DNA from 2 places in the Micromonospora sp. RTGN7 genome. Region 1 is predicted to be linked to the other one. Evidence: riboswitches for the same ligand, from Rfam matches in the RefSeq annotation. Region 1 holds a riboswitch; the other holds the start of a gene.

Region 1 (4,403 bases):
GCGCCGTCGCCGCCCACCGCGCCCGGGCCGCGTCGACGGTGGGCCGCTCCACCGGCTGACCCGGATCCTCCGTCCCGGCGGGGTGGCCCGAGCACCCCGCCGGGCGAAGGGGTTCAGAGCACCTGGGCCAGGAAGCGGCGTAGCCGTGGGTGTTCGGGGGCCTCGAAGATCGCGGCGGGTTCGCCGGCCTCCAGCACCACCCCGCCGTCCATGAACGCGACGGTGTCGGCGACCTCGCGGGCGAAGCCCATCTCGTGGGTCACCACCACCATGGTCATCCCGCCGGCCGACAGCTCCGCCATGATGGCCAGTACCCCCTTGACCAGCTCCGGGTCCAGCGCCGAGGTCGCCTCGTCGAAGAGCATCACCTGCGGCTGCAACGCCAGCGCCCGGGCGATCGCCACCCGCTGCTGCTGCCCGCCGGAGAGGTGCGCCGGCCGGGCGTCGGCCTTGCCGGCCAGCCCGACCCGATCCAGTTGGGCGCGGGCCACCTGCACGGCCTCGTCCTCGCCGAGCCGCTTGAGCCGGCGCAGCGCCAGGGTGATGTTGCGCAGCACCGTCATGTGCGGGAAGAGGTTGAACTGCTGGAACACCATGCCGATCCGCTGGCGCAGCGCGTCCGGGTCGTCGCCGAGCACGCTGCGCCCGTCCAACAGCACGTCGCCGCGGTCCGGCTCGATGAGCCGGTTGACGGTGCGCAGCAGGGTGGACTTGCCCGACCCGGACGGCCCGATGACGCAGGCCGTGCCGCCCCGGGCGACGTCCAGGCTCGCGCCGCGCAGCACCCGGTTGGCGCCGAAGGCCAGGTGGACGTCGCGCACACTCAGGCTGACCGAGGTTGTCGTGCCGGTGGGAATGCTCATCGCGCATCCTTCTCCGTCGTCGCGCGGGCGCCGGCCTCGCCGGGCAGCGCGGTCTGGCCGGCGAGCGCGAGCCCGCCGTCGTCCTCGGCCGTCGCCGGTCGGCCCTGGCGCAGCCGCCGGTCGATCCAGTTCACGGCGTGGGTCAGCGGCACGGTCAGCGTCAGGTAGAGCAGGCCGGCCAGCAGCAGCGCCGACTCGTTGCCCGTCGTCGCCGCGTGGTCCTGCCCGATCCGGAACAGCTCCCGCTGGCTGGCCACCAGGCCGAGGAAGTACACCAGGCTGGAGTCCTTGATCAGGGCGATGAGCTGGTTCACCCAGGCCGGCAGCACCCGCCGGACCCCCTGCGGAATGATCACCAGGCGCATCGCCTCGCCCCAGGAGAAGCCCAGCGCGCGGGCCCCCTCCAACTGCGCGGCCTCCACGCTCTGGATTCCGGCCCGGAAGATCTCCCCGATGTACGCCGACCCGATCAGCGACAGCGCCAGGATGCCCAGCGGGTACGGGTTCGGGCCCCAGACCTGCATGCCCAGCGGCGCTAGGCCGACGCCGATGAGCAGGATCGTCGCTGCCGCCGGCAGGCCGCGGAAGACGTCGGTGTACACCCGCGCGGGCCACCGCAACCAGCGGGTACGCGAGATGCCCGCGACCGCCAGCAGCATGCCCAACAGGGAGCCGAGCAGGGCGGCCGAGATCGCCAGGATCAGCGTGTTGGGCAACCCGACGGTCAGCATCTCGGGTAGCGCCGCCCGCATCGACTCCCAGTCGAAGAAGGTCTCCCAGAGGGTGCTCAGTGGATCCATCAGTCGTCCTCCCGTCCGCCCCGCTCGCCGGTCATCCGTACCGTGAGCCCGTCATCCGTACTGTCAGGCGCGGGCGTACCTCAGGAGGACGCCGACGCCGACGGCGCGGCCGAGTCGGACGGCGCCGCCGACGCGCTCGGCACCGGCGCCGATCCGCTGCCCGGCGTGAAGTCCGCCGGGACCGGTCGGCCGGGGTAGTACTGCGCCTGCAACCGGCTCCACGTACCGTCGGCGATGACCTCGTCGAGGCCCTTGTTCAGCGCCTCGCGCAGCGCGTCGCTCCCCTTGGCCACCGCGTACGCGGTCGGGGTCGAGCTGAGCTGCTTCGCCGCCACCTTGATCTTGCCGCCGCTGTCGGCGGCCGACTTGTCGCCGATCTCGGCCGGAGCGATCCAGGCGTCGGCGGTGCCGGCCCTGAGCTGGTTGAGCGCGCCGTTGTAGTCCGGCACCCGCACCGGGTCCAGCTTCTGGCCGGTGGCGTAGTCGTCCTGCACGGTGCCCTGCACCACCACCACCCGCTTGCCGGCGAGCTGGTCGAAGCCGGTGATCGGGGAGCCGGCCGGGACGTCCAGGCCGAAGTAGCCGAAGTCGTAGCCGTTTCCGAAGTCGACCGTCTTCTTCCGGGCCTCCGTGATGGTGATCGAGGAGCTGCCCACGTCGAACTTGCGGTTGTTGACCTGCGAGAGCAGCGCGGAGAAGTCGGTGCCGACGAATTCCACCTTGAGGTCGATCTTCGCGGCGACGGCGGTGAGCAGGTCGTTGTCGAAGCCGGTGAACGTGCCGTCCTTGAGGTACACGTTCGGCGGGGCGTCGGTGAGCGTGCCGGCCCGCAGCACACCGGGGGAGGCCAGGCCGTAGGGGTTGTCGGCGGCGGCCGAGGTGTCGTCGCCGCAGGCGGTGAGGGCGGCGGCGCCGACGACGGCCGCGACGCCCAGCGCGGTGAACCTGGTCAGGGCAGCAAGGAATGGCACAGGTGTCTCCTGGGATGAGGACGACGTGCGGACGGCACGCCGTCGGGCACGGCACGCCGGTGGCGGTGCCGCGAAGGGGCTGTTACGGAAGGGGTGGAGGCGTTCAGCGCGCCGCGGGACGGCGACAGCCGTCGCTGCACACCCGCATCAGGTCCACGTGCCGGCACCGGATCAGCGTGGGGCGGGACGGCGACGCCGGCGGGGCCGAGTGGGCACCACGGGCGCGAGGACGAACAGACATGATTCTCCAAGGTCGGTGTTGACCTGGGGACCAGGCCACGCTTGCACCGGGGAAATGCCGGTGCCTGGTCTTCACCCGGGGCACCCCACCGCGGAGGAGGGTTGCCGGCCAGCGAGCCGGGGCTTGACGCTGGCGCTCATGACCTGCTGGGAGCCTAGCAACGACACCCGGGCGGGCGTCCAGTCGTTATGACCACGCTCACGCCTTGCCGAGGCTCAGCCCGGTAAGGAGCCAGGCCGGCGCCGAGCAGCGTGAAGGCGTGGTCGGCGGCGGCTGTCGCCTCGGGGTGCGCCTGCGTCGCGGTGTGCCCGGAGGTGAGGCGGCGCCAGTTGTCCCGGGCCAGCACCCGCTGCGCCGCGACGATCTGCGCCGCCGCGAGTCGGCCGGTCAGTCCGTCGGGCCGGGCCCCGACCGCCGGTCGTCCCCGCTCGTCGCGGCGCGTGCCGCCGGTGGCCTCGTCGAGGGCGTCGGCCAGCGCAGCCTCCTCGACGGCGGCATGGCCGGTCACCCGGGCGGCGAGGCTCGGGGTCGAGAACACCATCCCGTGGTACGCCAGCACCCGGGGGTCGTCGTTGAGGCCGGTGATCGGGTCGTGGCGGTCCAGTCCGTCGAGGAAGTGCCGGTGCAGCGCGGCGAGCGGCGCTTCGCCCGGGCGTCGGCCGCGCACCACCCGGGCCAACTCGCCCCGGGTGGCCACCGGTGCCCGTGACTCTGGCCAAGGGCCTGGAGTACGACCATGTGGTGCTGGTCGAGCCGGCCGACATCCTGGCCGCCGAGGCGCGCGGCGCGCACCGGCTCTACGTTGCCCTGACCAGGGCGGTGTCCCGCCTGGACATCGTCCACCACCGGCCCCTGCCGGCGGTGCTGGCCGACTGACCGGAACCCGACGGTGGGGCGGGACCCCGCCGGACCCGCCCCACCGCGATCGTGGGCCGGTCAGCCCGCCTGGAACGACTGGCGGACCACGCCGCCGACGAGCGCGCACCAGGTGCTCGTGCTGACCTTGCCGTTGGGGTGCAGGCCGTGCAGCCGCTGGAGGTCCTGGACGGCCTTCTTGGTGGCGTGGTCGAACTCGCCGGTCACCGCCACGTCGGCGTAACCCTTCGCGTTCAGGATGAACTGCACCGCGCTGACCGGGGCACCGGTGGCGTGCTTGTCCAGCTCGGGTGCGAGGGTCTCCCAGGTCGGTGCCGTGACGGTGGCGTCGACGTCGACCGGGATGCCGTTGCGGGCCTGCCAGTCCTGCACGGCGGCGACGGTCGCGGCGTCGAACGCGTTGTTCACCGGCAGGACATAGCCGTGATGGGTGAGCAGGTACTGCACCACCCGTACCGCCGGGGAGCTGACGAAGCGCCACAGGTCCGGCCAGCGGCGGGCCGGCACGTCGCCGATGCTGGTGCCCAGCTCCTGGAAGACCCGGCGGCGTAGTTCTGGGAACTGCCGGTAGAACGCCGCCCCCGGGCACGCGGTGGTGCGGAAGTCCCAGTGGCCGAAGATGTCGTGGGCGTGCAGCCCGTACCGGCGGCCG
Region 2 (4,403 bases), on a different contig from region 1:
CTGGCCCGGACCGCCCGGGTGCGCACCCCGGACGGGGTGATCGTGGCCGGCGGATACCGACTGCCGGTGCCACGGCAGGAGTGCTTCACCGTCGGCTCGGTGATCCTGACCCGTCGCCCCGCCGAGTGGCTGCTGCACCCGGACCGGGCCGAACTGCTGGGCCACGAGACCCGGCACACCCGCCAGTACGCGCTGCTCGGGCCGCTGTTCTGGCCGGCGTACTGGCTGGCCTGCGGCTGGTCGTACACGCTCACCGGCAGCTACGGCCGGGGCAATCTCTTCGAACGGCGGGCCGGCCTGGCCGCCGGCGGCTACGCCGAGCCGGTGCTGCGCCCATGGGCTGCCCGCGTCGACCGCGCCCTGCTCGGCCAGCGTGGTCGTGCTGCTCACAGGCCGACGGTGACCGGAAACGACGATCGGGCCGGCGAATTTCTCGCCGGCCCGAATCGGGAAGTTGGTCGGGAGGGACGATCGCACAACGCCTCCGGCGTTGGGTCGTAAGAACTAAAAGTCTCCGGCGAAACGCCCTCCCGCACCGAGCATCTTGCGCCGTCCGGTTATCGCCGTCAAGTCCTTAGCGACGGGTCTTTCTCACCCAAGGCAAAAGGTCGGTTACTCGGTGGATGCGCCGGATCCCCCATCCGGGCGATCCACACCTCCACCGACCGGGTGACCGGGAGTTCTCCCCGGATGCGGTATGTCGTGCCCGCCGCGGCCCGGGGGGCAGGACGTGACATACCGCACATCGTGTCGCTCAGCGGCGGCGAGCCGCAGAGCGCGTCCCGCAGGGTGCGGCGCGCTCGGGCAGCCGTCAGCCGAGGAGGCCTGCCTCGCGGGCGGCGCGCAACGAGGGTTTGATGTGATGCGTCGGGCCGACCTGGCCGGCGACGGCGTCGATGGTCTTCAGCCCCTCACCGGTGTTGAAGACCACGGTCTCCGCCGTCGGGTCGAGCCGGCCGGAGTCGACCAGCTTGCGCAGCACCGCCACGGTCACCCCGCCGGCGGTCTCGGCGAAGATCCCGGTCGTTCGGGCCAGCAGCCGGATGCCCTCGCGGATCTCGTCGTCGTCGACGTACTCCATCCAGCCGCCGGTGCGCCGCACGGCCTCCAGGGCGTAGATGCCGGCGGCCGGGTCGCCGATGTTGAGCGACTTGGCGATGCCGGTCGGCTTGACCGGAGTAATGGTGTCGCGCTCGGCGTGCAGGGCGGTGGCGATCGGGTTACAGCCGGCCGACTGGGCGCCGAAGACCTTCCAGCCGCCGGCCGGGGCCTCCACGAGGCCGATCTCGACCAGTTCACTGAACGCTTTGTCGATCTTGGTGAGCAGCTCGCCGCTGGCCATCGGGATGACCACCTGCGCCGGGATGCGCCAGCCGAGCTGCTCGGCCACCTCGTACCCGAGGGTCTTGGAACCCTCGGCGTAGAACGGGCGGACGTTGACGTTGACGAAGGCGGTGTCCTCGAACTCGTCGGTCTCCACCAGCTCGCCGCAGAGCCGGTTCACGTCGTCGTACGAGCCGTCGATGGCCACCAGCTCGCCGCCGTAGACGGCGGTGGTGACGATCTTGCCCGGCTCCAGGTCGCTGGGGATGAAGACGATCGACGGGGTTCCGGCGCGGGCCGCGTGGGCGGCAACCGAGTTGGCCAGGTTGCCGGTCGAGGCACAGGCGAAGCGGGCGAAGCCGAGCGCCCGGGCTGCGGTGAGGGCCACCGAGACCACCCGGTCCTTGAACGAGTGCGTCGGGTTGGCGCTGTCGTCCTTGACCCAGAGCGGGGCGGTGATGCCCAGCTCGGCGGCGAGGTTGGGCGCGGCGACCAGCGGGGTAAGCCCCGGGTCGAGAGTCACCCGGGTGGCGGGGTCCTGGCCGGCCGGGAGGAGGGCGGCGTACCGCCAGATGTTCTGCGGACCCGCCTCGATCTGCTCCCGGGTGACCCGGGCCAGGGCTGCGGTGTCGTAGTCGACCTCAAGGGGGCCGAAACACTCGTAGCAGGCGTGTTGCGCGGCCAGCGGGTAGCGCGCCGAACAGGCCCGGCAGACCAGGGCTCGGGCGGGGCTGGCGGTGGTGTCGATGCCGGGCGCGGCAAGAGTCGACGTCATGGCGAGGAAGTCCTCTCATCTTTCCCCGCATCGCACCCTGCGGCGGGGACGGAATTGGCACCTGTCCGCGCCGCTCGTCATCGAGCGCGCGGGTGGTTGCCGGGGCTTCGTCGGGCCGTATCCCTCTGCCCCTCTGGATGAGGTATTCAGTTGTGCGCCCGAGTCTACGGTGACGACCGCCCCAACACCCGGGGTTCCCAGCGGGTGGGCCGCTTCGCGGACATGGACCTGGTCACACCGTCACCGCCGGAATCGGTGCCACCACCATCCGACACATAGCCGCCAGCCAATTCCAAGGGGGGCCTACATGGCGGCTGGCCTGGGGTTTCTACGCTCACCGCGTGACATACCCCCCGACGCCCGGTTTCCCCGGGCCACCCCCGAAGTCCCGTGGACTCAGCCGGTCGACCCGCAACGTGATCATCGTGGTCGCCGTGGTGGCACTGCTCTGCTGCACCGGCGCGGTCGGCGGCGGCTTCTGGCTGTTCCGCACCGTGCAGGGCACCATCACCCCGGCCCGGGACGCCGCGACCCAGTACCTGGACGACGCGAAGGCGGGCAACTACCCGGCCGCGTATGCCCGGCTCTGCGACCGAATGCGCGCCCGACTGACCGAGGCGCAGTTCACCCGGGCCTGGCAGGCCGAGCCGCCCCTGGACGGGTACAAGGTCACCGACACCCAGGTGCACACGAGCACCAACGACGACACCAGCGCCAAGGTGACCGTCAAGATCGCGGACCGGGAGAAGGTCATCAGCCTGGTCAAGGAGGGTGACGCCTGGCGGGTCTGCGGCGGGTCGACCGGGTGAGTCCGGCCGGTCGGGCCCCCGCGTCGAAAGGGCCCGGCCGGACCTTGATCACCGGGGTGGCGCGAGGCCGCTACGGTGCGGGCAACTCAACCCCCGAGAGAGGAACTGGCCGATGCGCCGGACCCTGCCCAGCCTCGCGATGATCGCCCTGGCCTGTCTGTTGACCGCAGGCTGCGGCGACACCGGGGGGTCGCCCTCCTCAGCGGGTACGACCACCGCTCCGGCCGCCGACGAACCGGTCGCCCCGGCGGAGGACGACCCGGAGCCGGCCCCGGCAACAACGGGCCCCACCGCCGGGCCGAAGCCGACCGTCGCCGGTACACCCGTCGCGCCGCCGAAGCCAGCGCCGAAGAAGGTGCCCGCGCTGACCTGCAAGCAGCTCGCCGGTGCCCACGTCGGCAGCACCAAGGTCCCCTACCAGGGGTACGCCGACTACCTCCCGCTGTCCGAGGGCGTCTGGTCCGGTGAGGACGGTGACACGGTCACCCTCCAGAAGGCCTGCGGAATCGGTGACCTGGACGACGACGGCGCGGCGGACGCGGTCGGTGCGGTCGCTCTCAAGAGCGGGGGCACCGGCACCTTCTACACGTTGGTGGTGTGGCACAACGCCGATGGTGAGCCGGTCTACCAAAGCGTGGCCGAACTGGACGACCGAACCCCGGTCGTCTCGATCACCGTGTCCGGTGGCAAGGCGAAGGTCGTCTGGCTGACCCGCTCCGCCGAACGCGGCATGGCCGAGCTGGACATCCGGCGCACCTCCATCTACCAGCTCTCCGGCAGCACGTTCAGCGAGGTCAGCCACACCGATGAGGCCTACAAGCCGTAGCGAACGGAGGCCGACGGGGTGGTGTCCCCGCACTCCGGACACCACCCTGCCCTCGGCCCGCGCCGACCAGGTTCAGGCCGGCACCGACCTGATCGATCTACGACGATTCTGAGAGGGCAGCAACGTAGGTCCCCTTGCCCTGATGCCCCTCCACCAAGCCGCGATCTCGCAAGATCCGCAGTGCCGCTTGTGCGGTCGAAACGCTGATCTTGTACTGGTCGGCGAGCTGGGCGTAGGTGGGTAACTTGTCTCCAGCGGCAAGCTCGCCGGCACGGATCTGCGCCGTGATCGTCTCTACGACACGAACATAGTCAGCGGTTCGGTTGGCCATCGGTGGTACTCCTCGCTCGGCACCACCATCTGACCATGGGATCACCCTTACCTACAACACGGTCGTTGACTTAGGTAAGTATCTGAACTAGCCTAACGAATAAGGGATTCCTCGCTCGGCAGCCTGGCGTCTCACCTCCCGGGTCTCACGCCCGGACACCACCACCGGGGCAGCGCGTGCCCCGGCTCGGACTCCCCCTTCGGGCCATCGCGCTGCCCCGGCCCCACCCACAGACAAGGAGGTCCGACGTGAGGAAGACCAGCCGGAGCAGGCGGACACCCGCCGCGAACGCAGGCTATGCACACCCAGCGATCCACCGGGCCCGACGCAGTGCATAGA

The links. A riboswitch is a leader RNA that binds a small molecule or an ion and turns the genes downstream of it on or off. The one in region 1 is predicted to bind S-adenosylmethionine.
Region 2: linked by a shared signal. The riboswitch ahead of thrC (threonine synthase) and the one ahead of SNR22_RS22220 (ABC transporter substrate-binding protein) in region 1 are both predicted to bind S-adenosylmethionine.

Annotation. Positions count from the first base shown of each region.
Region 1 covers NZ_JAPZLF010000016.1:140,935-145,337, forward strand. Annotated here, with positions in the region: gene SNR22_RS22205 (NAD(P)/FAD-dependent oxidoreductase) at 1-59, shown strand, start outside; gene SNR22_RS22210 (amino acid ABC transporter ATP-binding protein) at 114-863, opposite strand; gene SNR22_RS22215 (amino acid ABC transporter permease) at 860-1,663, opposite strand; gene SNR22_RS22220 (ABC transporter substrate-binding protein) at 1,744-2,634, opposite strand; SAM riboswitch class IV at 2,908-3,019, opposite strand; gene SNR22_RS22225 (hypothetical protein) at 3,030-3,572, opposite strand; partial or broken gene SNR22_RS22230 (ATP-binding domain-containing protein) at 3,575-3,751, shown strand; gene SNR22_RS22235 (N-acetylmuramoyl-L-alanine amidase) at 3,812-4,403, opposite strand, start outside.
Region 2 covers NZ_JAPZLF010000023.1:49,880-54,282, reverse strand. Annotated here, with positions in the region: gene SNR22_RS25465 (hypothetical protein) at 1-501, shown strand, start outside; gene thrC (threonine synthase) at 812-2,098, opposite strand; SAM riboswitch class I at 2,111-2,242, opposite strand; gene SNR22_RS25455 (hypothetical protein) at 2,440-2,907, shown strand; gene SNR22_RS25450 (hypothetical protein) at 3,020-3,733, shown strand; gene SNR22_RS25445 (winged helix-turn-helix domain-containing protein) at 3,831-4,064, opposite strand.